DNA from 4 places in the Exiguobacterium sp. s80 genome. Region 1 is predicted to be linked to each of the others. Evidence: riboswitches for the same ligand, from Rfam matches in the RefSeq annotation. Region 1 holds a riboswitch; each other region holds the start of a gene.

Region 1 (7,645 bases):
TCCGACATCAACGACGATGTTCAAAGCGTTGATCGCGATTAAAACACGAAACCCGATCATCTTCGCCTTCCACCCGTCAGCGCAAAACTGCTCACTCGAAGCAGCGAAAACATTACGTGACGCGGCTGTCAAAGCGGGCGCACCGCGTGACTGTATCCAGTGGGTCGAACAACCGTCACTCGAAGCAACAAAAGTCTTGATGAACCACACGGATATCGCGATGGTCCTTGCGACCGGCGGAGCCGGCATGGTCAAATCAGCCTATTCAACAGGAAAACCGGCACTCGGTGTCGGACCGGGGAATGTCCCGTGTTACATCGAAAAAACAGCGAAAATCAAACGTGCCGTCAGTGACCTTGTCCTCTCCAAAACGTTTGATAACGGCATGATTTGTGCATCGGAGCAAGCAGTCATCATCGATCAGGAAATCTACGCGGAAGTTCGGGCGGAGATGGAAGCACTCGGTTGCTACTTCTGTACAGCAGATGAGAAAAAACGTCTCGAAGCGCTCGTCATCAAAACCGATACATGTGCCGTCAATGCCGACATCGTCGGGAAACCAGCAACCTGGATCGCAGCAAAAGCCGGCATCGACGTCCCGAGCAACACCGTCATGCTCGTCGCAGAACTTGAAAAAGTCGGCTCAGAAGAACCACTCTCACACGAAAAACTAAGCCCTGTCCTTGGTGCGTATAGCGTCCAGTCAACGGAAGATGCGTTCCATGTCGCCGAACGGATGCTTGAAATCGGTGGCCTCGGTCATACGGCAGTCATCCACACGACGAATGACGACTTGATGACGGCATTCGGAATGCGGATGAAAGCCTGCCGGATTCTCGTCAACAGCCCGTCAGCACACGGTGGGATTGGTGATCTGTATAACGAATTGACACCATCACTGACACTCGGTTGCGGCTCTTACGGGAAAAACTCCGTCTCTGAAAACGTAACGGCGAAACATCTACTCAATGTCAAGAAGGTGGCGAGACGACGCGTGAACATGCAGTGGTTCAAAGTACCGGAAAAGATTTTCTTTGAAAAAAATTCAGTTCAATACTTGAAATCGATTCAAGATGTCTCACGTGCGTTGATCGTCACCGATCAAGCGATGGTCGAGTTCGGCTACGCGGATAAAGTCATCCGCAACTTACCGGCAGGCGTCAGCTACCGGATCTTCGACCAAGTCGAACCGGATCCATCGGTTGCAACGGTTCAGACAGGAGCGCAAGCGATGCGCGACTTCAAACCGGACTTGATCATCGCCCTCGGTGGCGGATCAGCGATGGATGCAGCGAAAGGCATGTGGCTCTTCTACGAGCAACCGAACGAAACGTTCTCGAACTTACGTCAAAAGTTCCTCGATATCCGGAAACGGGCCTATAAATTCCCGGCGCTCGGTAACAAAGCGAAGTTCGTCGCGATTCCGACGACGTCCGGAACAGGATCTGAAGTCACACCGTTTACCGTCATCACGGACAAAGAGAAAAACGTCAAGTATCCGATTGCTGACTATGCATTAACACCAGATGTCGCAATCATCGATCCGGAATTCGTCATGACGGTCCCGGCATCAATCACGGCGGACACCGGAATGGACGTCTTGACACATGCGACAGAAGCCTTCGTCTCCGTCCTCGCGAACGACTATACGGACGGACTGGCGCTAAAAGCGATCAAGATGATCTTCGACTACTTGCCACGCGCTTATGCGAATGGTGACGATGCCGAAGCACGCGAAAAAGTTCACAATGCGTCAACGATGGCCGGAATGGCGTTTGCCAATGCCTTCCTCGGGATTAACCATTCGATCGCGCACAAAATCGGTGGGGAGTTCCACACGCCACACGGTCGCACGAATGCGATTCTGATGCCACACGTCATCCGCTACAATGCAGCGAAACCGACGAAACTCGCTTCGTTCCCGAAATATGAATCATTCATCGCTGATGAACGGTACGCAGAAATCGCGCGTTATCTCGGACTACCGGCAGCGACGACGGAACAAGGTGTCGAGTCACTAATCCAAGCGATCACAGAACTCGGACAACAGTTGAACATCAAAATGTCATTCAAAGCCCAAGGCATCAAAAAAGCCGACTTTGAAGCAAAACTCGACAAGATGGCCGTCGATGCATTCGAAGATCAATGTACGACAGCGAATCCAAAAATGCCGCTCGTGACGGAACTTCGGAACATCATGGAGCTTGCGTACGAAGGCGTATAACAGAGAAAAAAATCATGGCAATTCAAAAGAGCCTTGCTTCCGGTCGACGGAGGCAAGGCTTTCGTTCGTAATCAGAAGAGACACCGATAAAACTGTCTTGTCATTATTGACAGATATTTCTAAGACCGCTAAAGTGAAGGTAACTTGAATAGAATCACTAGGGGTGTTGCTAAACTGAGATGAGTAGATACTCAAACCCTTTGAACCTGAACTAGTTCGTACTAGCGTAGGGAAGTGTAGACTCTAATAAACCAGCGAAGACCAGTCTGTCGGTTTTTTGTTATGTGATTATTTAGACGTGCGCAACTTTCCTTTTGGAGAGTTGCGCTTTTTTTTGTTTACGACTTCGCTATTTAAGTTGCAAAAGACGATGAAGGAGTGGAAGACAGTGAACAGAACAGTGTTAGTGACGGGAAGCAGTCGGGGACTTGGCGCGACAATTGCAAGAGTATTGGTGAACAACGGGTTTAAAGTTGTGATTAATTATTATAAGAGCGAGGATGCGGCAGAGGAACTCGTAAATGAGCTCGGTGCAGAACATGCCATTGCCCTGTATGCGGATGTCACGAAGCGACAAGACGTCGAGACATTGATGCAGTCAGCGACAGCTCATTACGGACAAATCGATGTCGTAATCAATAATGCATTAGTCGATTTTAAGTTCGATCCGCGCGCTCAAAAATCATTCATCGATTTGGAATGGGAAGATTATCAAAAACAGTTGGATGGCACGTTGAAAGCAGCGTTCCACGTCGTGCAAAGTGTTCTGCCGCAATTCATTGAACGAAATAACGGCACCATCATCAGCATCGGCACGAATCTGTATCAAAACCCGGTAGTTCCCTATCACGAATATACGACGGCAAAAGCAGGGTTGATCGGCTTTACGCGTAATCTTGCATCAGAGCTAGGACAGTACGGCATAAACGTGAATGTCGTCTCCGGCGGCTTGTTGAAAGTGACGGATGCCAGTGCTGTGACGACCGCTGAAGTATTCGATTTAATTGCCCAATCAACTCCGTTAAAAAGAGTGACGACGCCGGAAGAGGTGGCGCAATTGGTCGCCTTTTTAGCGTCAGAAGCAGCCTCTGGCATTACCGGTCAAAATCTAACCGTAGATGGCGGATTGACGATGAACTGATGTCAGCGCTCAGGAGAAAGGAGTCAGGGACCTAAAGATGACGAAAACGAAGCAGTTAAACATCGGTGTTTTATTGTACGGCTGTGGCCATCATCAAGCGGCATGGTTAATGCCGGATTCTGCGATTGAAGAAATCGGGGAGAGCGGTTATTATCAGCGATTGGCTCAACTAGCGGAAGCGGGCTGCCTGGATGCTGTATTTTTTGCTGACAATCAATCTTTTCCTGCTGCAAACGCAACTGAACTACCGGCCTTTTGGCTCGATCCTGTAATCAATTTAACCGCTATTTCTCAAGTAACCCGCCATATCGGGTTAGTTTCAACGATATCGAGTACGTTTTCAAATCCGTATACAGCGGCGAGACAACTGTTAAGCCTTGATCACGTGACGAACGGGCGTGTCGGCTGGAACCTGGTGACGTCGATGACGGACTGGGAAGCGTTAAACCATAGTATGGATAGGCTCCCTGCAAGGGACGAACGGTATCAAAAGGCGGATGAATTTGCGTCTGTAATGGAAAAATTATTTTTATCCTGGGATCGAGCTGATTTCCTTTCGAGCCGGACGGACAACCGGTTAATTGATCCTGAAAAGATTCAACCGATCCATCATAGCGGGACCTACTTCAACGTAAAAGGTCCTTCGTCTACACCGCGTAGTCCTCAAGGGAAGCCGGTGGCAATGCAGGCGGGTGCATCTGCCCAAGGGATTGCACTTGCATCAAAGCACGCGGATGCCGTCTATTCGGTGTCGTGGAATGTAAAGCAAGCGAAAGCATTCCGGGAAAGTCTACAGACACAAATCAAAGAAAGTGAGTCACCGGAGCGGCAGATTAAAATCTTTCCAGGATTGGTTACATACGTCGGTCGAACCCGGAAAGAGGCGCTGGCGAAGAAAGCCGAACTGGATGAAAAATTACCGGTCGCGAATGCCTTGAAGCAACTGAGTTTCTTTTTGCAACAGGACTGTTCTGATTGGGATCTTGACAAAGCGGTGCCGTCCTTACCGCCTGTCGATGCGTTTTCAGGACCGGTCGGACGCTATAAAACGATTCTTGAAATCATCGATGATACAAAGCCTACACTAAGAGAACTGTTAGGTTATCTGGCAGCTGGTGGGGGACACCTGACACTGATAGGTACACCGGAAGAAATCGTCGATCAAATGGAGCTTTGGTTTGAAATGGGTATCGCAGACGGATTCAATCTGATGCCGCCGTCACTCCCGTCAAGCTTAGAGGATTTTGTAGACCTGATCGTTCCTGAACTGCAAAAAAGAGGATTGTTTAGAAAAGCCTATCAAGGGACTACGCTTCGGGAACATTTTGGTTTAGCTCAGGTGGGGCAGTCGGACGTGAAAAAAATCGTAAAGTAAGCGTTCCTGCCAATCGGAGTTCGGCGTCTGGGAAGTAACCCGTTCGTCATGAACGGGCTACTTTTTGTATTTACTGCAGAAGATTCGTTTTCAAATCACCTGGAACAGGAATAACTATACAAACAATCTAGTCAAGGGGAGGCGCTTTTATGGAGCGGAGGCAACAGCGAAAGGAACGCTCGCATATGTTACGCAATATCTTGTTTGGTATAGGACTCGCTTGTATTGGTTTTCTCGTCCTGTTCGGTGTCATGACCGTTCTCGTCCAACAAATCGAGAAGTCTGCCGATTATCAGGCGTTCGTCGAACTGATGCAGGACACGGACGTCTCGTGGACGACATTGGAATTGACCCTCGTGTTCCTCCTGTTTTTCATCAGCGGAATGGCTGTCACGTTGCCGGAAGCCGTCAAAGAGGGATTGACGAATCAACTGATTGGCGCAAATGATACGGGGAACATCTTGTCGATTTTCGGAATCGATCTCAATCAAGTCTTGGAACCGCTATCCTTCCGCGCCGAATATGGCAGTCCCTTCTTATCGATTTTCGGAATCGGTCTATTCCTAATCTTATTCTTAGTTTTACGGATCGGCGCAACGCGTGTGACCTGGACGATTCGAACAATCAGCTTTTTAGCGGCGAGTTTCGTCTTGTTTGCATTTACGTTCAACACAGCACTCGGGATTGATGTGCTGACAATTGATCAAGCGACCGTCTGGAACGGAATCTTCATTTTACTCTTTTTGACAGGTCTGTTTTATCTCGCGTTTTATCCACGACAACTGTCCGGTATGTCAGCCGCCTCCCGTGCTGCGATCATTATCCTGATGGTCGCAAGTAGTGCACAACTGTTCTTTACGGTGACGGATGAAGCGAAATATGAGGGGGACGCCTCGACCCGGACGTGGTTGACTGTTTCGAGTTTAAACGCAGGCAGTGACGGCTGGTATGATTTGATGCACGGCAGTCAAGTGACCTACAAGGCAAATGTCCTTGGTGCAAGATTAAATGTCCCGGTGACGTTTTTGAACGGGGAAACCGACGTGACGCGGTTGAAACGATCGATGGAGGACGTCGTCAACCGAATCGACGCCGAGCGCGTCACGAATCAACTGTTGACTGTCATCGGGGGAGAACGTCCCGATTTATCGAATACGCGTTTGACGCTTGACGCAGTCGATTACGGAACGGCACGAAATGTCGTCCTTGCGGTGGACGCTCGGTCGGCCGGGCAAACGGCGGCCGCTGATCAAGTCGAACAGGATAAGCCGTTCCCGTTTTGGCTGTTTCTGATTGTCCCGTTCGTCGTCTATCTCCTTGTCAGCATCCGGGCCTTTAACAAATTATACGATCCCGTCGTTTTCGCTGTTGCGACCAGTTTGATTAGCTGGTTCATCTGTTCGCTGACGGGGACATCGTTTGCACTTTTATGGCAAGACGAGGCTCTCGTCCGGTTCAGTCAAGAGACGGCGACGGTGACGACGATTCTCTATGCGACGGTACTGGCACTGATTGCCGGTTTCATCGGTTACGCAATCAAACGACAGCATCATGGTGATAGATGAAGGGTGAAAACCGTTTCCCGTAAGTTCGGGGAGCGGTTTTCTTTTTTACAAGTAAATTTGTAAAGGTTCAAGGTTAATGTAAAGCCAATTTGTGGAATTAGTTAAGAAGGTTAAATAAGACGGATGTCCGACCTATTCAAAGAGGCTATAAGCTACAATCAAAGCGTGTTAAATTAATTGAGCAGTCATTTATATCTTAGGGGGAAACCAGATGAAACAGGCTACAAAAATTATTATCGCTACCACGTTGATCGCACCGATGTTAGCACCCGTCATCCAAGTCAAAACACTCGCAGCAGATGACAGTGTCGTCAAACTACGTTTTCTAGAAACAACAGATTTACATACAAACTCGATGAATTATGATTACTTTAAAGATGCGCAAGATGAGTCGATCGGTCTCGTCAAAGCAGCGACAGTCATCAAACAGCAACAAAATGTCGTCGGCGAAGCGAACAGCTTCCTGTTCGATAACGGGGACACACTCCAAGGCACACCGTTCGGGGATTATGTCAAAAATCAGTACGATCAAGGCAACAAAGGCAAACACCCGATGTATGAGTTAATGGAATACCTCGGATACGACGCCGTCACGCTCGGCAACCATGAGTTTAACTTCGGACTCGATTTTCTGAAGTCAGCGATGAGTGCTTCAAGCGGTTCGATCAAGTTCGTCAACTCGAACGTCCTCGACGCCGTGACGAAACAACCAATCGTCGCGGAATACAATGAAGACGGAAAAGATTATCAAATCATTGAACGGCAAGTGATGGATCAAAACAATCAACCGAAAACAATCAAAGTCGGCGTCTTCGGTGTCGTTACACCACAAATCATGGCGTGGGACGCGGGGAACTTAACCGGTAAAGTGACGGCGGAAGCCATCATCCCGGTCGCTAAAGCGACGGCGAAAAAACTAAAAGACGCTGGTGCGGACGTCGTCGTTGCGCTGGCCCACTCCGGAATCGGGGATACGATCGACCAAAAAGACGGCGATGAGAACGTCGGGTATGCGTTATCGAAACTGGCCGACATCGATGTCTTGATGACCGGTCACCAGCACGGAAAGTTCCCGGCAGCTGACTCGGCATTCAATAAGTTACCGAACGTCGATGCCGAAAAAGGGCTGATTAACGGAAAACCGGTCGTCATGGCGAACACGCAAGGGAAAAATGTCGGTGTCATCGATCTGCAATTAAAACAAGTCGACGGCAAGTGGACGATCGATACGTCATCTGCGAAACTCGCTGACGTCACGAAAGAGACGGTTGCAGACGCCGGTGCGGTCAAACTGATCGAGAAGTCGCATCAAGGAACACTCGACTATATCCGTCAGGAAG
Region 2 (7,645 bases), 270 kb from region 1:
AACACCGACTGTCGAGACGAGTGCCGACTCTTTTGTTAACGTAATCATTTCATTCATGATGGCTGGTAAAATGTTTTTGAACGCTTGCGGTAAGATGATTGACCGCAATTGTTTCATGTATGGGATACCGAGTGCATCCGCTGCTTCCCATTGTCCACGATCGACTGCTTGAATTCCTGCCCGGATGATTTCCGAGATGTAAGCACCCGAGTTTAATGAAAAGGCGATGACAGCGGATTGATAGCCTGTCGTGACGTAACCTGTCAGTTGCGGTAAACCGAAGTGAATGATTGCCAGTTGCAAAATCAAGGGTGTTCCACGAAAGACTGCCGTATACGCGTGTCCAATGAAGCGAATGAATTTGCTTTTCGTAATTTTAAGGGCTGCCACGATGATTCCGATCAACATCCCTGCGACGGCAGCGACGAGCACGACTTGGAACAGAACTGGAATCCCTTGCAGAATATATGGGATTGAATCTTGAATCTTTGTAAAGTCTATCATAACCAAACTCCTAACGTCGCGCAAAAGGGATGGGTTTACCCCCACCCCTATGTGCTTCTCTTATTTTGCTTCTTTTTGGAACCATTCTTCTGCAAGTTTGTCGATTTCACCCGCATCGATCATCTTTTTCAACTCTTTGTTGAACTCGTCACGCATCTTGTCGCCTTTTTTGAAAGCGGCGGCTGAACCCGTCGGTCCGTCTTCTTTAATTTCATACGTTTTTAACGATTCGTCTTGATCCATGTATTTGACCGCTACAGCATCTTCGATGATGAGCGCATCAATCCGACCCGTATTGAGTTCTTGAATGATTTCCGGAATTTTATTCAACGAGACGGCTTCGCTGTCTTTATAACGATCTTTTGCAATGCCTTCTTGAATCGATCCAAGTTGGACGCCGATTTTTTTACCTTTCAGTTCATCTTCCGAACTAATCGCTTCGTCTTTTGTCATGACGAGGTTCTTTGATTCGAAGTAAACATCTGTGAAATCAGCGTTTTTCTTCCGCTCGTCTGTCGGTGTCATTCCTGCCATGACAAAATCAACCCGACCTGAGCTGAGTGCTCCGAGTAAGCTACCGAACTCCATGTCTTCAATTTTCAAATCATAACCGAGGTTTTTTGTAACTTCTTTTGCGATTGCGACATCAAATCCAACGATGTCGTCCCCTTTCGCCGTATCGATGTATTCAAACGGGAAGTAATCTGCTGACGTTCCCATCGTTAATACTTTACTGTCATCACTTGAACCGCCTGATGAATCATCTGATGCACCACATGCTGCCATCGTAAGTGCGAGAATGCCTGCCATTGCCGTTGCTACTAATTTTTTCATGAATAAATTCCCCTTCCAACGCTCAATTGTCAGAACTTTAACAATAGTATGACTTATGTTTTTTTCTAATTCAATACTAAATAGCTCTGATCCGATTTATTACTTTTAGGATATACGAATATTTATTCATTGTAAAGTATAATTATCTCGTAATAATGCATAAATCGATTCTTTTTATACAAAACATGAGTAAATAACCACTTTTGAATCCGCTTACATTTTTATTGCTATCCTCGGATTTTAATCATGGGTACTTTCTAACTCGAAAAAGGGGATGCTATTGATTCGATTCGTCTTTCTTTTTTCATTGCTCTTTCAATAAGTCGGCCTCTGCTTCAGGGGGACTGCTAAAAAAACATCTCTTTCGCGCACACTCACTTTCACGACAAATTAAAACCGTGTTTCAATTAAGAAACACGGCTCTAGACTGTAGTCAAAGTGCCATTGGGCGATAAAAGCGTTTTTTTCGTTGCTTTCCTCGGGCGAGGCGCAAGCCGTTGCTCCTTGGTCCTAATGGACAACGAGCAGGGTCTTGCCTGCCTCTGAAAGTGCGTTAAAAACGCACTTTTTCCCGTAGGAGTCAACGAAACGTGACGCTCTTTAGGAAATACCGTGAAGGAAATCCAGACATGCAGACGGTTTAGAGCGCAATCTGTCTTGAATCGCTTTAGAACCGCGAAAAGCGAATGGATCGCACCTAGATGTCGCATGTTCACTCTTCATAAGCGTTTGTATACATGCTGGAGCCGTGTTTCAATTAAGAAACACGGCTCCAGTTGATTCACTTATGCGTAAATTTCAATCAATGACTCTAATTTTTCAACAACTTCTTCTGCAGTAAACGATTCGATGTCGAAACGTTCAACCATCGAAAGAATGTTGCCATCTTGCATCAAAGCGAATGATGGTGATGAAGGTGGATACCCTTCAAAGTACTCGCGTGCCCGGTCCGTTGCTTCACGGTCTTGTCCCGCAAACACCGTTACGAAATGATCTGGCTTCACGCCTTCCATTCGATTGACGTAAGCAGCTGCCGGGCGAGCAATCCCACCTGCACATCCACATACTGAGTTGACAAGGACAAGTGTCAATCCTTCACGCTTCATCGCGTCATCGACGCTTTCAGCTGTCGTTAATTCTTCAAAACCAGCAGCTGCCGCTTCTTTACGTGCTGTCTGGACGACGTCTTCAAAATACATTTGGAAATCCATCGGTCTAATTCCTCCCTTATTCGTTCTCTTCCTTATTGTACGAGTTTAGATGAAATCTGTCCAAGTCTGCCGCTTAATTCTTGCGCCAAATATGGTTTCGCATGTAGTAGATCACGGAAGGCGACGTAACGGTCAATTTTTTCTTCCGACGGCTGACGGTCATTTTTATACGCACGAATCAAGACATTTTTTGGTGTATGCTCTAAATCAATGAATTCAAGCAATTGTGTCTCGTAACCGACGAGCGTCAAGATTTCGGCACGGATCGAATCCGTCGCAAGCGAAGCGAACTTCTCTTGAATCAGCCCGTGTTGCAACATGACGTCGAGTGGTGAACAGTCGAGTTGACGATTGAGTTCTTTTTGACAACACGGGACACTTAAGATGACAGACGCATTCCAATCAACGGCGCGGGCAAGTGCAACATCCGTTGCGACGTCACAGGCATGAAGCGTCACCATTAAGTCAACCTCTGTATCTTCGTTATAATCATGGACGTCCCCGACACGAAACTCGAGATTCGTATAGTCGAGATCGCGCGCAATCGCTGTACATTCTTCGATGACTTCTTTTTTGAGATCAAGTCCGGTCACTTTCAAGTCGAAGCCTTTGACGACACTTAAATAATGATACAAGGCAAACGTCAAGTACGATTTTCCACAACCGAAATCAAGAATCCGTAACGTTCGGTCTGTCGGTAACGCGGAAATACTATCTTCGACGAACTCCAGGAACCGATTGATTTGTTTAAATTTATCGTACTTTTGCCGTTTGACTTGTCCGTCTTCCGTCATGACACCGAGTCGGACTAAAAACGGAACGACGACACCATCTTCAAGGAGATGACTTTTTTTACGGTTATGCGACAGTTCTGCTTGCAGGGGTGACTGTTGCGTTGTTTTTAACGATACTTTCATTTTTTTGGATAACTGGAACTGAACTTCTTCCGTCTCGAAACGGAATAAAAATTGACGGAATTCCTCCATCAATCCGTCGAGTCGTTCTAAAAATTCATCAACCGACAAATTTTCGTGTTTAATTATCCGTTCATATTGAAACTCTAACTGGATTGCATACGTATCTTTCAATAGAATCGGTTTTAGTTTGATTCTTCGAAGATCATTCGACTTTTGGCGCGGACCACTAATCGTTGCATGCACGAGAGCAGCAGCCTCGAGCTTTTGAGTGAGTAATTCTTTTACTTGGTGTAATTCCACTGTAGTCCCGTCCTTTTCTGATTGTTCTTTCGAAACTGTAGCAAATTCCACCCTATTCGACAAGTAAGGTATCTTCATCATTAAAGGAGGAACGAACGATGTTCAAAAAACTTTTATCACAAATCGGAATCGGTGCCGCCACAGTCGATACACGACTCGACAGCGAACGCTGTGAGCCAGGCGGACAGATTCACGGAACCGTCCATATTAAAGGCGGCAATGTCGACCAAGAAATCGATCGGATTTATTTAGCGTTTAATACACAATATAAAGAAGAAGTCAGGGACAGCACGACATTTACGACGTTCACACTCGATCGTTTTTCGCTAAACGAAGCCGCCTTTACGATTGAAGCAGGTGTCGAACGCGAAATTCCGTTTACGCTTCAAGTACCATTCAATACGCCGCTCTCGGTCAGTCAATCGAAATCATGGATTGAAACGGGTCTCGATATCGCCCAGGCGGTCGATCCGTCAGACCGGGACGCCATCATCGTCCAAGCCAATGACCTCCAATCCGTTATCTTAGAAGCGATGGAAGAACTTGGCTTCCGACTCAAGAAAGCGGACACGGAAAAACTTCCCGGGCGTTACCGGAAGGATTTACCGATCGCCCAGGAACTCGAGTATTCGGCACGCAATACGTACTTCGCCCATAAACTCGATGAAGTCGAACTCATCATGCTCCAAGACCGTACCGGCATCGACATCGTCTTGCAAATCGACCGTCGTGCCCACGACTTAGGTTCGCTCTTCAGTGAGATGGCGGGTGCGGATGAGACGATGACGAAGCTATCCTTATCGAACCACGATTTGATGGACCGAAACGCCGTCAAACAACAATTAAACGATTTGATTGAACGGTACAGCTGATTTCCTTACCAGAATTTTCATCATGCCTGTAATCCACCAACAAAAAAACCTGAGCGATTGCCATGACTTTCTTTACGAAAGCTGAAAATTGCTCAGGTTTTGTGCAGTCTGCCGTCTGATCGCGCTGATCAACAGCGGCTAAAGCTGTACTTATCGTTTCGTTACTTTTGGTTGACGCGTAACTTGTGTAAAGAGACGTTCAAACGTTTCTTCCGTCCAGCCCATTTCCCAAAACATCAATTCGTAATAACAGCTTCTGACGAAATGGTGTTTCATCCGTTCCCGTTCTGCTTCAGTCGCTTGCGCCGCCAAAGCATCCAGCCGGTCGACCTGTTCAAAGACGACCCGTTCGAACCATTCCGAGCTGTATGTTGCAATCCACTGTTGATAAATCGGTGACGCCGGTGACTTCGTCAACAGTTGTTGTCCGACTTCATAATAAAGCCAGTAACACGGTAAAATCGCTGCAATCGTTTCCCCGAGTGTCCCCTCGCTCGCATGATGCATATGTGAGACATAGGCATACGCAGTCGGTGCCGGTTCGAACGCTGCTAAATCCGCTTCCGTAATAGCGAGCGGTTCAAAAAACGATTGATGGAGTGATAGCTCAGCCGCATAGGTCGATGTCGCATGTTCCGCGAGTTCCGCGATCGTCGCAAAATCCGTTGCCTTTGAGGCGGCCCGGGCTTGAATTTTTGCGAAATGTTTTAAGTAATACGCATCCTGCATGACATAATGTCGAAATTTTTCGAGCGGTAACGTCCCGTCACCAATGCCTGTGACGAATGGATGGGAAAAACTGCTGTCCCAATATGTTTTTGCGGCTTGCCGAATTTCTTGACTGAATTTCAACCTAATTCCCCCTTTTGTTGAATCAAAAAACGCCACACCCTACGAACAGGGCATGACGTGAAGAGACAACAAGAGAGATATTCACGCCACTTCCCTCCGTAAGTCCAAACTTAATCAGGTTCAAAGGGTCCGAACGTCTTCGTCGTCTCAGTCGGCCTACCGACTCCCCTAGTGGTCATTATTTAATTCCTCTTCACTATATCATTTTTTCAGTCACATGATCAGGATTTTAAATGAAATGTAGTATAGGATTAGGGACACGAGGTGGGCGGTTCATTCCGCCTCAAGACCGATTCCGTTCTGGGAGACGTCACTTACAATGAAATTAGCACCTGATACTACCTACTATACTCGGAGGATTTATACTATGAATAAAGCAACAAAAATCATGACCACGACGCTTTTAGCGACAAGTTTACTTCTACCGACTGCTGCTTCAGCAGAGCAAGTCGTCGATAAAACAATCATCACGCTTGGTGAATCGCTCGGGGCAAAGGATAAAGCCTGGGTACTCGCCCGATTGAATGCGCCGGAAGGCATTACGCCCGTCATCGCCACGGCAGCGGATGAAGAAAAATATTTAGGGAAAAACGTTCCCCAATCGCAACTCGGCGGCAATATGTACTCTTCCGCAAAAATCGAACTCGCTGAAAAAGGCGACGGTTTATCTGTCGCGACCGAAAACATTACCTGGGTAACAAAAGACATGTACTTGAACGCGCTCGTCACTGCAGGCGTAACGGACGCCGACATCACAATCACTTCCCCTTATAAAGTCACCGGGACCTCTGCTTTGACGGGGATCATGAAAGCATACGATCAAACGTCGGCTGAGACCGGCATTAAATTGACGGATGAACGAAAAGATTTAGCCCAACAAGAGTTATCGGTCACTTCCGATGTCGGAAAAACGGTCGGGACGGACAAAGTCGCCGAACTGATGAATGAAATCAAAGCAGAGATCGCCAAACAAAAGCCGGAAACCAAAGTCGATATCGAGAATGTCATCATCCAAGTCATTCAAAATAACAACATCCAGTTGTCGGACGCCCAAATGGAGCGGTTGACGTCATTGTTCAGTCAAATGGAGAAAGCTGACTTGAACTGGGGACAAATCGAGACCGGATTAAAGGGTGCCGGGCAAGATATCCACGCGTTCGCGACCTCCGAAGAAACGAAAGGATTTTTTGCAAAACTGTTTGACGGCTTAAGTAAGTTCTTTAACTCGATTTCCGGACTGTTCAAGTAACTGAAAACGATTTCATTTTCAGTTCAAAACATGGTAAACTAACTTTATCGAAACGAAAAGGTGGTGTAAAAGATGGGTTTTGCTGCGTGTAAGCAATGGTTGATGGAACAACTTTATCTGTTGCGCGCGATTTTTCATGAAATGGCGTTCTAAAGGACGAGTCTGCCCTTTTCTTAGGAACATCCATCTGAAAAATAAAGCAAAGCGCACCTTTTACGGTAAACGGAGAGCGCTATTTGCGTTCTCCGTTTTTTGATGCGCATGAAAGGAAGTTACTGATCATGATTTGCGACATCCAACACCTGACAAAACAATTTGGGGGAGCATCCGTCTTAACCGATGTCTCGCTCTATCTTAAACAAGCTGACCGCATCGGATTGATCGGTCGAAACGGAACCGGAAAAACCACGTTACTGCGTTTAATCGCGCAACTCGAAACAGCGGACAGCGGAACCCTTTATCTCAAAAAAGGACTTTCCATCGGTTATTTGGCTCAAATTCCACAGTTCGCAGAAGAATTGACGGGCCTTGATGTTCTCTGGACCGCATTTGCCCAAATCGTCGCCTTACGGACGACGATGCATCAGCTTGAACAACAAATGGCAAGTGCTGACCACCTGGACGATGTGCTAAATGCGTATACGCGTGTGACCGAACAATTCGAACAACAGGACGGTTACCTGCTCGACTCGAAAATCCAGCGCATGATTAACGGACTCCACCTCGATGCCTTGCTGACACGTCCCTTTTCTCAATTAAGTGGTGGCGAACAAACGAAAATCTGCCTCGGCCGGATGCTGCTGGTGGAACCAGACTTGTTGATTCTCGACGAACCGACGAATCACCTCGATCTCGCAGCAATCGAATGGCTCGAACAATTTTTAAACAGTTATCCGGGCGCTGTCA
Region 3 (7,645 bases), 270 kb from region 1:
GCAAAACCGTCAACCCGTTGACTCCGACACGCTGGATCGGGCGTGACTTATCGACGGAGCGGGCGGTGACGCGTTACTTGAAAGCGACAGGACTCCGCGCGGATCAAGCCCGTTATGTAGTAGAAGGAGAAAGTAATCACTACGTTGTCTTAAAAGGTTTACTTGACCCGATGGTTGCCCTCGGTCAACTCGAGTTATACGCGACGGCGAGTATCAAAACGGCATTGCTCCCCGGTCCATTCCATCCGAAAATTGAAGTCAATGTGACGAAGCGACTCGATTGGTTGACATTCAAGTTTTCGATGGACGGGATTTCAGAACAAGAACTGTCGGCGGTCCTTGCGTCACTCGTGACGCAAAAGACGTACCACCGTTTACGTTCAGGACAATTGCTGTCGCTTGAAGACCGTGCCTTCACGCAAATCAAACGACTGTTACAGGAAGTCGAAGCGACGGAACAGACGTTACTTGAAGCGGAATTGACCGTTCCTGCCGTGCCGAACTTGGCCCTGTTGACCCCGGCTGCCTTCTTGACGGTCCACAGTCAACTGAAGGAACGATTGCTCGAGATGAAAGCCGGAAAAACAGAGCGACTGGCGTTACCGGAACCGCTCGCGACACAACTTTTGCCGTATCAGCAAGACGGCGTCCGCTTCTTCAAGAGTCTTGCGGCACACGACTGTCATGGCATCTTAGCGGACGAGATGGGACTCGGCAAAACGATTCAAGCCATCGGTTATATCGAAACGCTCCCGAGTTCACGTGTCTTGATCGTCGCCCCGGCGTCACTCCTCTACAACTGGGCAGCAGAGCTGCACCGCTTTGCCCCGACACGCACCGTTCGTGTGCTCAGCGGGAGTCGTGCGTCGCGCTTACGACAGCTCGAAGACTTGCCGGACGACGTCATTCTCATCATCTCCTACCCGTCGCTCCGGCTCGACATCAAAAATCATCAAACGATCCATTACGATTGTATCTTTTTTGATGAAGCACAACATCTGAAGAATCCACGGTCGCAGACGACGGTCAGCTTAAAACAACTGTGGGCGACGCGGCGGTTTGCCTTGACGGGGACGCCGCTCGAAAACAAGACGCTTGATCTCTGGTCAATCTTTGACGTCGTCTTCCCGGCACTCTTGCCGGACCGGCAACGGTTTCTCGACTGGTCAGCACGGGACGTTCAACAATTCGTCGAACCGTTTTTGCTGCGCCGGACGAAAAAAGATGTTTTGCAACAGTTGCCGGCGAAACAAGTCGTCCATCAGTACACGGAACTGACGGCGGCACAGAAAAAACTCTATGCCGCCCACTTGGCAAAGTTACAGCTCGAGACGTTACAGCATCTCGATCAGTCAAAACCGGAAGAACGGATGAAGTTACTCGCCGGATTGACCCGGCTCCGGCAAATCTGTTGCGATCCCCGGTTGTTCGTCGAAAACTACCGTGGTCGGTCGGCGAAACGGGACCGGTTGCTCGCCTTGATTCAAGAAAAACGGGCAGCAGGCAAACGGATCTTAATTTTTTCACAGTTTACAAAAATGCTCGATTTGATTCGGGACGACCTGCATGAGTTGCACCTCCCTCATTTCGAACTGCGCGGGGATACACCGATTGCGGAGCGTCTCGAACGCTGCGACCGTTTTAATGCAGGCGAAGTCGATCTGTTTTTGATTTCACTGAAGGCGGGCGGCACCGGACTGAACCTGGCGACGGCGGATACTGTCATCTTATATGACAGTTGGTGGAATCCGGCTGTCGAACAGCAAGCGGCTGACCGGGCACACCGGATGGGACAAACACAGACGGTCGAAGTCATTAAATTAATCACGAAAGGCACGATCGAAGAAAAAATCATCGAGCTGCAGGAACGGAAAGCGACACTCGTGACGGACATACTTGAACAACCGGCGTCACTTGCGTTATCGGTCGATGAGATGGTTCAATTGCTTGAATAAGAGGAAAGGCACCGATTTCTTAATAGGATGTAAACCGTTGCTGCTCTAGGGAGAACAGGTTTCTGGCTATCGTTTTTTCGCCGGTTGATGTTTAGCTTTTAATGTTACGGGGGTATAACTATCATAGCACCGCATCAGCGAGTTGCTTTTACAACCACATGTTTCTCAATATCAGCGTAATGACCTGGGAGAGAAATGCTAACCACTCACTTCGATCTTCATTTTTATGAAATCAATTTGAAATAGCATTCGATGCACCGTCTTGATCCGGAACGATTCGTTCCACTCCTTTCTTCATTACCTTTTGAGGGCTATACCAAATTCAAGGGGGAAATGAACATGTCAGTAACATTAAAAGTAGAAGAACGCGAAGTACGCCCACGCTCACTTAGAAAGCAATTACGTCATGAAGGAAAAGCTCTTGGTGTTGTGTATGGTTACAAAGTGGAAAGTACACCGATTGCCTTTGACGAAAAAGCATTGATCAAAGTCGTTCGCGAACATGGTGAGAATGCACTTGTTGCACTTCAAATCGGTGGTAAAAAAGTCAACACACTGATCAATAAACTCGATATGGATATCTTCACACCAACAATCAAGCACGTTGAATTCATCGCTGTTAAAATGGATGAAGAAACAGAAGTCGAAACAGATATCGTCCTCGTCGGCGAAGCGGCTGGTGCAAAACTTGGTGGATATCTTTCACAAACACTCTTTAAAGTAACAGTTGCAGCTACACCAGATAAATTACCGGAACGCGTCGAAGTCGATGTGACAAATCTTAACCTCGGTGATTCTCTATCGGTTTCGGATTTACCGGAAGAAAAAGAATACCGTATCGTTACGGAAGGTGACATTCAAGTCGTTGCCGTCGTCGAATCGACACTTGAAGCGGATCTCGAAGAAGCAGATGCTGAAGAATCAGCTGAAGCGACAGAAGAGGTTTCTACTGAAGAACACACGGAAGAAAAAGAATAATTTTTCTTACCCTCCCCTCGCGGAGGGTTTTTTTATCTGTATTGACAACTGTCAGTAGAGTCGGTACAGTAAATAGCGTACACATTATATGCACATCCACTAGGGGAGCCCATTGGCTGAGACGATTCACTTCGGACCCTTTGAACCTGATCTAGTTCATACTAGCGTAGGAAAGTGGAGCGGTAATTCGTTCAATTTTTCTGCATGTTTGCAGATTCAGCGACCGCTCTCTTTCATAGAGGGCGGTCTTTTTGTTTGTCTGGTGGTTGTGCCAAAGGGAGATAGGAACATGAACAGTTGGAAAATGAAAGAAATCATTGTCATGATGATGTTGTCGGTTGCTTGCGGGGTACTCTACTTAGGGTGGTCGACATTGTGGTTACCGATTTCCGCGATCTTCGGACCGGTCGGATCGAACTGGATGTTCGGGATTTGGGTCATCGCGAGTCCGCTTGTCGCCTACATCATTCAAAAGCCCGGGGCAGCACTGATTGCAGAAGTCGTCGCCGCGGCTGTCGAATTATTCACGGGGAGTCACTTCGGATTATCGGCCTTATTGATTGGTTTCGCTCAAGGAATCGGTGCCGAAATCGCTTTTGCCCTCTTCGGATACCGGAAGTTCAACACAATGACGTTAGTTCTATCCGGAATGTTCGCCGCAATCGGTAGTATGGTCTATAGTCTTGTCGTCAATGGTTTCGCCTACTATACGACGACGACACTTCTGTTGACGTTTTCCCTTCAACTCGTCAGCGGTGCATTGCTCGGTGGATTACTTGCGAAAGTCATCGTCGATGCGCTCGTCAAGACAGGGACGTTGAACGGTTATGCGATCGGGCGTAAGCGGCGGAAGCCGGATGCAGCATGATTCATTGTAACGACTTGTCTGTCCGCTATCCGGGGCAACATGACAACGTCCTGCACAAGGTGACGGTGACGCTACACGAAGGGGAAACGACGTTGCTCGTCGGACCGAGCGGCAGTGGGAAAACGACGTTTTTACATGTTCTCGCCGGTTTATTACCTGACGCGATTGAAGCCGATGTCAGCGGCCACTGCAAAACGAATGGGACGGTCGGAATCCTTTTTCAAAATCCGGACGACCAGTTCTGCATGCAGACCGTCGGAGCGGAAGTTGCCTTTAGTCTTGAAAATCGCTCAGTCGACCGCAGTCAGATGGATGACCGGGTTGACGCCGTACTGGCACATGTCGGCCTTGATGTGCCGCTGACGACACCGATTATGCAACTGTCAGGAGGGATGAAACAACGACTCGCCCTCGCCTGCGTCCTAGCCCTTGAGCCGGATATTCTATTGCTTGACGAACCGACGGCGCAACTCGATCCGGCAGGACATCGGGTTTTGATGCAGCTGATTGAGGAACTCCATCACGACCGGACGTTGACGCTCGTTCTGATTGAACATCAGCTTGACCGCTGTGTGACGTTCAGTGACCGGGTGCTCGTCTTCGATCACGGCGGAACGATTTTACGTGATGGTCCGCCGCTTGATGTCTTCGGTCAGCATCGCGCTGAACTCGAACGACGCGGCATTGCAACACCGCTCCTCTACCCGTATGAACTGGAAACCGTGCCCCCCGCTTCTTCCCAGGCGGGGCGGTTACGAAAAACGAATAACATCCGTCCTCCGGTTCGGCACGACACGACGTTCGCGCTGACGCGCACCGCGATTAGCCGGCGTAAGCAAGTGATTGTCGATAACCTGTCGCTTGCAACACACGCCGGAGAATGGATCATGGTCGTCGGATCGAACGGTGCCGGGAAAAGCACGTTGCTCGAAACACTGGCGAAATTGATTCCGGCGCAAGGCGGTACGGTCCGCTTGTTCGAAAAAGAACTGCGGACATGGAAAAGTCGGAGCTATTACCGACACGTCGGATTCGTCTTTCAACAGCCAGAGCTCCAATTTCTCAAGCAGACGGTCGAAGACGAGCTCGTAATCAGCATGGATGCACCGACGCCGGAGCGGATTGAAACGGCGTTGCAATCCTACCGGTTAACCCATGTCGCCCGTCAGTCGCCCCTCGCCCTGAGCATGGGTCAAAAGCGACGGCTCAGCGTCGCAACGATGTTGTTAGAACCAAAAGACGTCCTGTTACTCGATGAACCGACGTTCGGTCAAGATGCCGAGACGACAAGTCAACTCATCGAGATGTTCGAGCAGGCGCGATTAAACGGGACGACGCTGATCATGGTGACGCATGACATGGAGCTGGTCCACCAGTATGCCGACCGGGTCCTCGTCCTTGGTGACGGGCGACTTCAGTTCGACGGCACACCGGACACTTTGTTTAAAGACGAGACGTTACTCGAGCATAACCAACTCTCTCGTCCGTTATCGTATTTGTATCAGCAACTCGAGGAGGTGAAACGTCGTGCAGGAAAACGACTCCCCGCTCGCACGTATTAATCCGGCACTCAAGCTCGGTGCCCTCCTGTACGTGATGGTGCTCTTGATTGCGGCACCGACGTTACGCGAAACGATAGCCTTACTTTTACTCGCTGCGGTCGGATTGGGCTGCTCCGGTTGGTCACTGTTGACGCTCGCCAAACGGGTCTCCCCCTACCTCGTCTTGTTCTTGCTGACATTTTGGATGATGGCAGCCTTCGGAAAAGGCAGTACGGAAGTTTGGTCATTCGGTTGGTTTCGCGTCACGGAAGAAAGTATCGGTCACGCCTGGTTGATCGCACTGCGGATGCTCGCCTTCGTCTTCCTCAGTTTGACGTTCATCGCGACGACCGACCAAACCCGGTTCGTCATGAGCCTGATTCATCAGTGCCGCCTTCCAGACCGTCTCGCATACGGCTTTTTAGCAGGGATTCGTTTTATTCCGATCTTCCAGCAGGAAATAAGAACAATCCGTCAAGCACGGCGTGTCCGCCAACAGCACTCGATTTGGCCATGGCAGACGTTTTTCGCCATCAGTTTACCGCTTTTTACGAACAGTATCATCCGTTCGGAACAAATCGCGATTGCGATGGAAGCGCGTCGGTTTCAGGCCGAGCGGACGTATTATGTCCGTCCGGTCGTGACGCGTCACGATCAAGTGTTTTTTGCTCTCGTTTGTCTCGTGGCGAGCTCGCTTCGGATTGTCCTATGACATTCATTAGATTAACGCAGACGGATTCAGGGAATCATAGTTTCGGAAGCAGTTAATTTAAAGAAGTAGGTGAAGGTTTGAAACGAATCGTATTAGTCGGGGCAGGTCATGCCCATTTAGAATGTATCAAGGAAGGAACGCATCCGGATGTTGAATGGATCGTCATCAACCCGTCCCGTTATCAGTATTATTCAGGAATGTTCTCCGGTCTTGCGGACGGCACGTATCGACTCGAGGAGACCCGGGTCGATGTCAAAGCACTCTGTTCTCTTCACGGAAAGACATTGATGGAGGACCGTGTCACGCGAATCGATCCGCAAACGAAACAAGTTTTCTGTCAGTCAGGCGAAATCATTTCTTACGACGTCGTATCGTGTAACATCGGTTCGAATGACTGGAATGTCTCAGATGCGACGTCACGCGTCACGATCAAGCCGAATTATCAAATCGATCAGGCGCTCCGTCAGTTTAAAGAGGCATCGTCGCCCGTCATCGTCGGGAGCGGTGCTGCTGCAATCGAGATGGCCGCCTCATTCCAATCGGACGGTTGTTCGGTCACACTCGTCCATGATGAACCGCTCCTCGCAGGACACCCGGCAGAAGCAAGCATCCTTGACCGGTTGGATACGCTGGGCGTGACACGCATCGTCGACCGGTTCCTCTCTCTTGATGAGCAAACCGTCCGGCTCCAGTCGGGTCAATCATTCAAAGCGGATGCCGTCCTGTTTTTAGGTGGCGCGTCAGCACTGGATCTGTTCAAGGCATCCGGCCTCTATTGTGACGACCGCGGATTTTTGCTCGTCCACGAGACGTTCCAGTCGCTAGAGGACCCTTCTCTGTTTGCCGTCGGCGACTGTGCGACGCTCGCCGCATATCCGAACACACCGAAGAACGGTGTAACCGCCGTCCGGCAAGCACCGGTCTTGCATGAGAACCTTCTTCGTTTCATCAATCAGGAACGTTTGCGGACGTTCCGGCCGCAAGCGCGTTACTTGACGATTCTTTCGATGGGACATCAGCAAGGGACCTTGCTTTACGGACGACACTATCAGACGAATCATTTGAGCTGGCGTTTGAAACAATGGATCGATCGCCGGTTCATCAAAAGTTATACAACATAAGAACTCGAATTTCGAATGAACTGGGTGTTCGGTTCAAGGCGGAACGTGCACTAAGGTGTCTGCATGTGGAACCTCCTAAAACAGAGAGGTATTCATTCCTCAATCTAGACACAAAAACAGCCATCACATACTTGCGATGGCTGTTTCAGACTGTAGACAACGTGCTATCAGGAAATCAAGCGTCTTTTTTCGTTACTTTCCTCGGGCGAGGCGCAAGCCGTTGCTCCTTGATCCTAACGGACAACGAGCAGGGTCTTGCCTGCCTCTGAAAGTGCGTTAAAAACGCACTTTTTCCCGTAGGAGTCAACGAAACGTGACGCTTTTTAGGGAATACCGTGAGATAAATCCAAATATGCAGACGGTTTAGAGCGTAATCTGTCTTGAATCGCTTAGAACTGCGAACGATTGCCGCTTTGAATACGAGGTGAGACAGGAAAGCGCATCTCGATATAGCATTTTCAGGCTTCATA
Region 4 (7,645 bases), on a different contig from region 1:
TCCTAAAACAACAAATGCAAGTAAGATGACTACGATGATTCGCGAGGTGAAGATTCATTTCCGATGTTTTTTTTGGATTGTACGAAAAACTGCCCATCCCCCTAATCGATTCCCGATATCCCAAACGATTCGATTAGTATCGACAGCCCGTACACCGATATCGATGATACTTGTATTTCGCAATCGCTCCTTATATCGATTCGATAGGAAGCGTGGTAACGGTACTTGTAACATCACTCGATAAAATAAATCGAGGTGTGTATGGCCCCAGATTTCCGTAGCGATGGATGCCGTTTTAATCAACAGCGGCCGTTTATATCGTTGTTGGTGTTTGTTTTTTAACAAAACCGCCAATTCAAATGCATAACGATTCGGATAGGGAAACAATTTCCAACCTAAATGATACTTTCCACGGTTGTCGATTCGAATGATTTGTGGTTCGATTCGATACCGAATCCAGCCTCCCCGAAAGCGAATGACTTGCCATTTCACGTACATCACCTCTTCAGTGATTATACCCGGTCTGATACTATTTGACGCGCAGTCTGAACCGCCTCTTTGAACTCTCGTGCCGCACGTTCAATATCTGGTGCTGCGAATAAGGCAGAGACGACGGCATATCCTTCAAGCATCTCGAATAAGTCGGGCACCACATGATGTGTGATTCCACCAATCCCGACGAGAGGAAGGGAAACAGCCCGGCGAATCGCTTGGAGTGTTTCGTTTGTCATCTGACTCGCATCGTCTTTTGTCGCCGTTGGATAGAGCGACCCTACGCCAAGATAAGTTGCCCCGTCTTGCTCTGCTTCGATTGCCTGTTCAACGGTTGAAACAGAAACCCCAATCGTGGCTTCCGGTAACAGCTTACGTGCTTCCTTCAAAGGGATGTCCTCTTGCCCGATATGCAGACCTGCACCGACGATTTGTGCGATATCAATCCGGTCATTGATGATGAGTGGGACGCCGTAACGAGACATCATTTTCTTCAAGTCACTCGCTTGTTCGAGAAATTCTTTCCCTTGCGCCTGTTTTTCACGAAGCTGGACCATCGTCGCGCCACCTTTTATTGCTGCTTCGACCGCATCAATCAAGGCAACGTCCGGGTGAAAGCGCCGATCTGTTACCGCATAAACCGTGTAATCATTCTCCACTGGTCAATACCCCTTTCAAACTTTCTTCTGTAGTTAAGCTGATTGCGTTGAACAACCCCATCCGGAAATCACCAAGTCCCGCTGCTTCATCTGCGACTTCACCCGCTTTTCCCATTAAATACGTCCCATAGGTCGCTGCTTCGAATGCATCATACCCTGCTCCAAGTAGGGTTCCGATGAGCGATGCCGTCATGCAACCTGTCCCTGTAATGTGTCCGAGTCGTGGCGTTCCTACGGTTAGTTTTACTTGTCGCTTGCCGTCTGTAATGAAATCAACCGGTCCCGTTACGACGAGAGTCGTCCCGAGCCGTCCAGCAAACTCATGGACGACTTGAAAATCTAATGTCTCTCCGGAAGCGACATCGACTCCTTTTGAACGTCCGACTTGACCGATGAGCGTCTTGATTTCAGAGACGTTCCCCTTAATGACCGTAAAATGAATTGCTTCGAGTAACTCTTTCGTGAATTGTGTCCGAAGTGTCGTCGCCCCCATTCCGACTGGATCTAAAATAATCGGTTTCTTCAATCGGTTAGCCGTTTGACCTGCCAACAATTGCGACGCTCGTGAAGCTGCGTTCAATGTCCCGATATTGATAACGACAGCATCTGCATGTCCAACCATTTCCTCGACTTCTAGGATATCTTCCGCCATGACAGGTGAACCCCCGAGCGCAAGGGTCATATTGGCACACTCATTAATCGTGACCGCATTCGTTAAATGATGAATTAATGGTTTTTTATCATGAATGGTTGTAAGCATCCGTTTCCCTCCAAATGTCATAAAAGTGATGTGTCGGTCCGATTCCGTTCCCTAAGGCAAATCCATGCCGGATTGCTTCAGTTACGTACCGTTTAGCATAAATCACGCTATCCTTCAGGGAATCTCCCAGCGCAAGACGTGCCGCAATCGCGGAAGACAATGTACATCCAGTACCATGTGTATGCTGGCGTTTTAATCGTGCCTCCTGAAACAGATGATGCATCCCTTCCGTGTATAAAATATCCGAGGCATCCGTACTTTCAAGATGACCGCCTTTTAACAGGATAGCGATGTCTCGTTTTTGTGCGAATTCCGTCGTCGCCAGCTTCATTTCATCAATTGTCGAAATCGCTTGCCCTAACATGCGTTCCATTTCCGGAATATTCGGGGTCGTCAAGGTTGCAAGCGGCATCAAATGCTCCATTAATGCTTGTTCAGCATATTTCCTTAACAGCGCATGCCCCCCTTTTGCGACCATCACGGGGTCTAAGACGACTGGTCCCTGATAATGTTTCAAACATTTGGCAATGACTTGAATCGTTTTTTCATTCGAGACCATCCCAATTTTAACGGCATCTACACGAATATCGCTAAAAATCGAGTTCAACTGGGCTTCGACAAGCGTTGGTGATACATCTTCAACTGCTTGTACGCCTAACGTATTTTGCGCTGTGATAGCAGTAATTACACTCATACCGTAAACCCCAAGAGCAGAAAAAGTTTTTAAGTCGGCTTGAATTCCAGCTCCACCACTAGAGTCTGATCCAGCAATCGTCAGTACATGTTTCATCGATAGACCTCACTTTCTATGAGAGCACAAGGAGAAAGCGGAACGAAAAAAAGCGCCGTCCGCTGTAAAAAAGCAGACGACGCCATGAAAAACCAACGAGTGTGGTCACTTATTCATGTCTTCAATCTCAACTTTCCTACGCTGGTATTATCCAGATCAGGTGATAGGGTCGAAAACAGAATGGTTTTCCTCTCAGCCAGATTCCTCCAGCTCCCCTAGTTGCTCATGATTTAAATTTCTCTTTCACTGTAGCATAGCGCCATAAAAAAAACGAGCCGAAGCTCGTTTTTATAAGTATGCTAATGGATTAACTGTGTTAGCTGGTCCTGTCGCACTGTATTGGTAACCACCAATATGCAATTCAAAATGAAGATGTGCGCCCGTCGAGTTTCCCGTATTTCCGAGCGTACCGATTTGTTGCCCTTGCGAGACCGTTTGTCCAGCATGAACTGATAATGAATTCATATGCGCGTAAACTGTTGTATACACTTTCCCATTCAAGAAATGTGAAATCATCACGTGATTTCCGTACGGTCCACCGCTTCCTGCTGTGATGACCGTTCCTGAAGCTGCTGCGACGATTGATGATCCGACTGACCCTCTAAAGTCGACACCATTATGGAAAGTATACCCATTCGCACCACTCGCTGGTCCGAATCCTTGTGAAACACTTCCTGACGCAGGGCGAACGAACTGCGCCGAACCACTCGGAACACTAGCGACTGGCGTAGCACTTACGACCTTCTTAGACGTCCCGGCGTTATTTTTTTCCGCCGCCTCCGCCGCCTTTTCCGCTGCCGCTTTTTCAGCTGCTGCCTTTTCCGCTGCTGCTTTAGCTGCTGCCTTTGCTGCTGCCTTTGCTGCCGCAATCGCACGTTCTTGCGCTTCTAATGTCGCTTGAAGTTCTTTCGCATTCAGAAGTTTTGTCGTAAATTTTGTTTTACCTTGACGTAATTTTTTTAAGGTTGCACTACGTGCTTTCATTTGCTGGTTGAGTTCCTTTTTTTGAACCAAAAGGGCTTCTTTTTCTTTCACTCGCTCTTCCTTTTTATCCACAAGCGTCGCTTTAGCATCAGCTAATTTTTTTTGCGTTTCAAGGTAAGCAGAAATCATCTTGTCATCTTGTTCAGCAATTTTTTTCCCTGCCATCACACGACTAAAGAGATCGCCAAGATCTTTCGAACCAAAAATGACTTCTTCCCATTTAATCGAATTCCCATCATTTTCTTGAAGCACACGAAGGCGGTCTCCTAACAGCTCTTCCTGGCGTTTTAACATTTCTTCATAATGGATAATGTCTGCCTCAAGCTCTTCAATTCGTTCATTCAACTGACGAATCTGTTTATTTTTTTCTGAGACACGAAAAATATTTTCATTGATTGCTGCATCAATCGCATTGATTTGACGTTGCTCTTTTGAAATTTTAGATTCTTGTTTTTTGATTGATTTTTCTAGTTTACGTTGTTCAGCTGCATTATCTGCTTTCTTTTCTTTGATTGTAGCCGCTTGAGTGATTGGGGTGTTCGTCAATAATAACGTCCCTAATAGTACGGTAGAAAATAACTTTTTTAGCATATGTGAGTTCCTCGCTTATGTATGAATTCGATTTTTGAAGTCCTGTTCCGTAGTGAAACTATCTGAAATTGATTATAGCACCGTAATAGTTTCAGAAAAATTTCATTTACATTTCAAATGAAAACGTTATTTTGTAATATAACAACTAATTATTCAAACTGTATAAAAAAGAACCTCTACAATGTAGAGGTTCTTTTACGATTTTATAACATTGACATAGGATTAACACTATTTGCAGGGCCTGTTCCGCTGTAGATATACCCACCGACATGAATTTCGAAGTGTAGGTGTGGTCCAGTCGAGTTACCCGTGCTACCAAGTGCACCGATTTGTTGTCCCTGGCTGACACGTTGTCCTGCACGCGCATTCAATGAACTCATGTGCGCGTAAACCGTCGTATACGTTTTTCCGTTCAATTGGTGAGCAATCATGATGTGATTTCCGTAAGGACCACTACTAGAAGCCGTAATGACAGTTCCTGTTGCTGCTGCGACAATTGGTGTTCCAACCGGTGCACCAAAGTCGATTCCATTATGGAATCCATACCCATTTTCACCACTTGCTGAGCCGTATCCTTGTGTAGTCGCACCACTTGTCGGATGAATGAACAATGCTGAAGATGCAGCTGGAGCCGGAGCTGGATTCGGTGCTACTGGTGCTGGTTTTGGTGTTACAGGCGCTGGTGTCGGCGTTGATTGTTTTGTTGAATTCGTTGTTGCTTTTTGACGCGCTGCTTGTTTTGCAGCTTGCTCGGCTGCCGCTTTTTCTGCTGCAGCTTGCTCAACTGCTGCCTTTTCTGCCGCTGCCTGATCGGCTGCTGCTTGTGCTGCTTGAGCTTCAGCACGGGCTTTTGCTTCTCGTGCTTCTTGTGCTTTGCGCTCTTTTTCAATCCGTGCTTCACGTTCACGTGCCGCTTTTTCTGCCGCGATTGCTTTTTCTTGCGCAATCAAGATTTGTTGAACTTCTTTCGCGTCCATCAACTGTGTCTCAAATTTCTTTTTTTGCTTCTTAAGTTCTTTAATGCGTTTGTTTCGTTCACTGATTTGTTGTTCGAGCTCTGCCTGTTGACGCTTTAATTCTTTTTTCTCTGTCACAAGCTTTGCTTTTTTATCTTTAAGTTCTGCTTGGGCATTCGCTAATTTCTTTTGCGTGTTCTGGTAATCCGTAATCATCTTATCATCTTGTTGTGAGATGGATTTCCCCGCTAGCACACGGCTGACGAGATCTCCGACATCTTTCGAACCAAAGATGACTTCTTCCCATTTAATCGAATTACCATCATTTTCTTGCATGACACGTAAACGATCGCCGAGCAATTCTTCTTGACGTTTCAGCTTGGCTTTATATTTTTCGATTTGCTTACCGAGTTCAACGATTTCAGCTTCTGTCGCCTTGATTTGACGATCTTTTGCTTCGACGGCAAACATTTTTTCATTCAATGCTTCGTCTAAACGATTCACTTCTTGTTGTGTCTTCGAAATTTTCTCACCTTCGTGATTCACAGAAGACTCAAGCTTTTTTTGTGTATTTTGGTTTTCTTGTTGCTTTTGTTCGTTTTTAGCTTTTTGTTCACTTAAATCATCTGCTGATGCAAAATAAGGAGTTGATGAAAGGACAAGTGCGGAAACGATGAGCGACGTAAACGTTTTTTTCATGTAGTATTCCCTCTTTTTCTCTATAATTTTATTGTAGTCAAAAGTATGCTTTATTTAAATTTCATTTTAATGTTTAAATTTTATAAGAACGTTTTTGATTATAGCATTCATTTTGCCTCTATTATATTTCAGTGAGATTTCATTTTGTATAAGTTTATTGGTTAATTATGTAATACGATGAAGCTCCTTTAGTGAAAATACCTGCGCGTTGCACCTTGAGGGAAGTTTTGGCACACTAGTGGTGTAAGGGAGGAATTATAGTGAAACTTGATCATACTGGAATTGCCGTCCGTGATATGCAAGAAGCCATTACTTTTTATACAACAATTTTAGGAGGGAAATTAGTCCGTGAATATTCAAACCCCGCTCCAGGCGTGGCATCGAATATCGCTGTCATTGAATTTGAAGATGCACACATTGAACTACTGACACCAACAAGCGCTGACAGCCCAATCGCTCGTTTCTTAAAACAACGTGGTAAAGGGGTACATCACATCGCTTACCGCGTTGACGATTTAGATCAAGCGATTCTCGATGCAAAAGAACAGGGACTTACGTTCCTCGAAGATACGTACCGGTCAACGCCTTTTGGCCGTCGTTTGATTTACATGAATCCGAGGCATTCACATGGGGTCATCACTGAGCTTTGCGATTACCCAAACGCTTAACGCAAAAACAAATCCCCTACACGACCTGTGAAGGGGATTTGTTTTGCATGAACTTATGCGAGCTTCGCTAACATTTCACGGTTGAACGCCGGAATATCATCTGGTTGACGACTCGAGACGAAGTTATCATCGACGACGACTTCAGTATCTTCGAAATCAACCCCAGCATTTTCCAAATCGATTCGGATTGATTTATACCCTGTCATCTTGCGCCCCTTAACAATTTTAGCGTTAATCATTAATTGTGGACCATGACAAATCGCGAAGACTGGTTTCTTCGACATATCGAACTCTTCTACGAAAGAGACAAAACGTTCGTCTTCACGTAATAAATCTGGTGAAAATCCACCCGGAATCAACAGCGCATCATAGTCTGCCGGTGATGTTTGATCAATCGTGACATCAACAGAGACTTTTGCATCTTCTTGTTTACCAACGAGTTCTGCACCTTTTTCTGAACCGATGACTGTCACTTCATGACCTGCCCCTTTTAATGCGTCGACTGGTCCTGTGAACTCGACATCTTCGAAATGGTCCGCGAGTACGACTGCTACTTTTTTACCCATTAAAATCATCCCCCAATGTCTATATTACTTATCTTGTCCACGATCGCGAGGTGAAATCGGATCATCCGGCATAGCGTTCTTTCCTTCAAGAATTTCCTCTTGTTGCTCGGATGACAGTTTGCGTTCTTGTTCAGTTAAACGCTCTCGCTCATCTTCTAACTTTTCGTTTGGACGGTCAGTTTCTTTTGGCATACTGATTCCTCCCGTAAAAAAGAATAGTTTTTATTCGCTTAATGCTTCTACCACTTTTACCGATAGATCAACATCAATATTCCCGCGTGTCGCTTTAGAGTACGGGCAGAAACCGTGCGCTTTTTCAAGTAATTCTTCTGCTTCGTCTTGCGAGACGCCGACGACTTCTACAACAAGTTTAGCTGCGATTTTAACGCCGTTATCTGCTTCGTCTTGTAAAAGACTCACTTCCGAGTTCGTCCGTGTTTCGACACGTTTTTTTGCTTGGCGTGCCATTAAGTTATATGC

The links. Region 1 has a riboswitch for thiamine pyrophosphate ahead of KNP94_RS02850 (3-oxoacyl-ACP reductase). Riboswitches for the same ligand answer to the same signal wherever they lie in the genome.
Region 2: another riboswitch for thiamine pyrophosphate. It lies ahead of tenA (thiaminase II); the one in region 1 lies ahead of KNP94_RS02850 (3-oxoacyl-ACP reductase).
Region 3: another riboswitch for thiamine pyrophosphate. It lies ahead of KNP94_RS04475 (ECF transporter S component); the one in region 1 lies ahead of KNP94_RS02850 (3-oxoacyl-ACP reductase).
Region 4: another riboswitch for thiamine pyrophosphate. It lies ahead of thiD (bifunctional hydroxymethylpyrimidine kinase/phosphomethylpyrimidine kinase); the one in region 1 lies ahead of KNP94_RS02850 (3-oxoacyl-ACP reductase).

The regions. Positions count from the first base shown of each region.
Region 1 covers NZ_JACSMP010000001.1:559,530-567,174, forward strand. The annotation lists gene adhE (bifunctional acetaldehyde-CoA/alcohol dehydrogenase) at 1-2,224, shown strand, start outside; TPP riboswitch at 2,374-2,474, shown strand; gene KNP94_RS02850 (3-oxoacyl-ACP reductase) at 2,613-3,365, shown strand; gene KNP94_RS02855 (LLM class flavin-dependent oxidoreductase) at 3,403-4,740, shown strand; gene KNP94_RS02860 (hypothetical protein) at 4,890-6,305, shown strand; gene KNP94_RS02865 (bifunctional 2',3'-cyclic-nucleotide 2'-phosphodiesterase/3'-nucleotidase) at 6,517-7,645, shown strand, end outside.
Region 2 covers NZ_JACSMP010000001.1:285,664-293,308, reverse strand. The annotation lists gene KNP94_RS01500 (amino acid ABC transporter permease) at 1-504, opposite strand, end outside; gene KNP94_RS01495 (transporter substrate-binding domain-containing protein) at 565-1,338, opposite strand; gene KNP94_RS01490 (BrxA/BrxB family bacilliredoxin) at 2,124-2,549, opposite strand; gene KNP94_RS01485 (class I SAM-dependent methyltransferase) at 2,582-3,766, opposite strand; gene KNP94_RS01480 (sporulation protein) at 3,865-4,638, shown strand; gene tenA (thiaminase II) at 4,789-5,490, opposite strand; TPP riboswitch at 5,565-5,670, opposite strand; gene KNP94_RS01470 (DUF1002 domain-containing protein) at 5,858-6,739, shown strand; gene abc-f (ribosomal protection-like ABC-F family protein) at 7,021-7,645, shown strand, end outside.
Region 3 covers NZ_JACSMP010000001.1:828,206-835,850, reverse strand. The annotation lists gene KNP94_RS04485 (DEAD/DEAH box helicase) at 1-1,955, shown strand, start outside; gene KNP94_RS04480 (50S ribosomal protein L25/general stress protein Ctc) at 2,295-2,933, shown strand; TPP riboswitch at 3,025-3,123, shown strand; gene KNP94_RS04475 (ECF transporter S component) at 3,223-3,801, shown strand; gene KNP94_RS04470 (ABC transporter ATP-binding protein) at 3,798-5,363, shown strand; gene KNP94_RS04465 (energy-coupling factor transporter transmembrane component T family protein) at 5,329-6,054, shown strand; gene KNP94_RS04460 (NAD(P)/FAD-dependent oxidoreductase) at 6,132-7,175, shown strand.
Region 4 covers NZ_JACSMP010000005.1:116,484-124,128, forward strand. The annotation lists gene KNP94_RS10815 (hypothetical protein) at 55-498, opposite strand; gene thiE (thiamine phosphate synthase) at 513-1,151, opposite strand; gene thiM (hydroxyethylthiazole kinase) at 1,141-1,911, opposite strand; gene thiD (bifunctional hydroxymethylpyrimidine kinase/phosphomethylpyrimidine kinase) at 1,892-2,701, opposite strand; TPP riboswitch at 2,818-2,928, opposite strand; gene KNP94_RS10835 (murein hydrolase activator EnvC family protein) at 2,990-4,276, opposite strand; gene KNP94_RS10840 (murein hydrolase activator EnvC family protein) at 4,480-5,931, opposite strand; gene KNP94_RS10845 (VOC family protein) at 6,192-6,599, shown strand; gene KNP94_RS10850 (type 1 glutamine amidotransferase domain-containing protein) at 6,653-7,165, opposite strand; gene KNP94_RS10855 (hypothetical protein) at 7,190-7,357, opposite strand; gene KNP94_RS10860 (organic hydroperoxide resistance protein) at 7,388-7,645, opposite strand, start outside.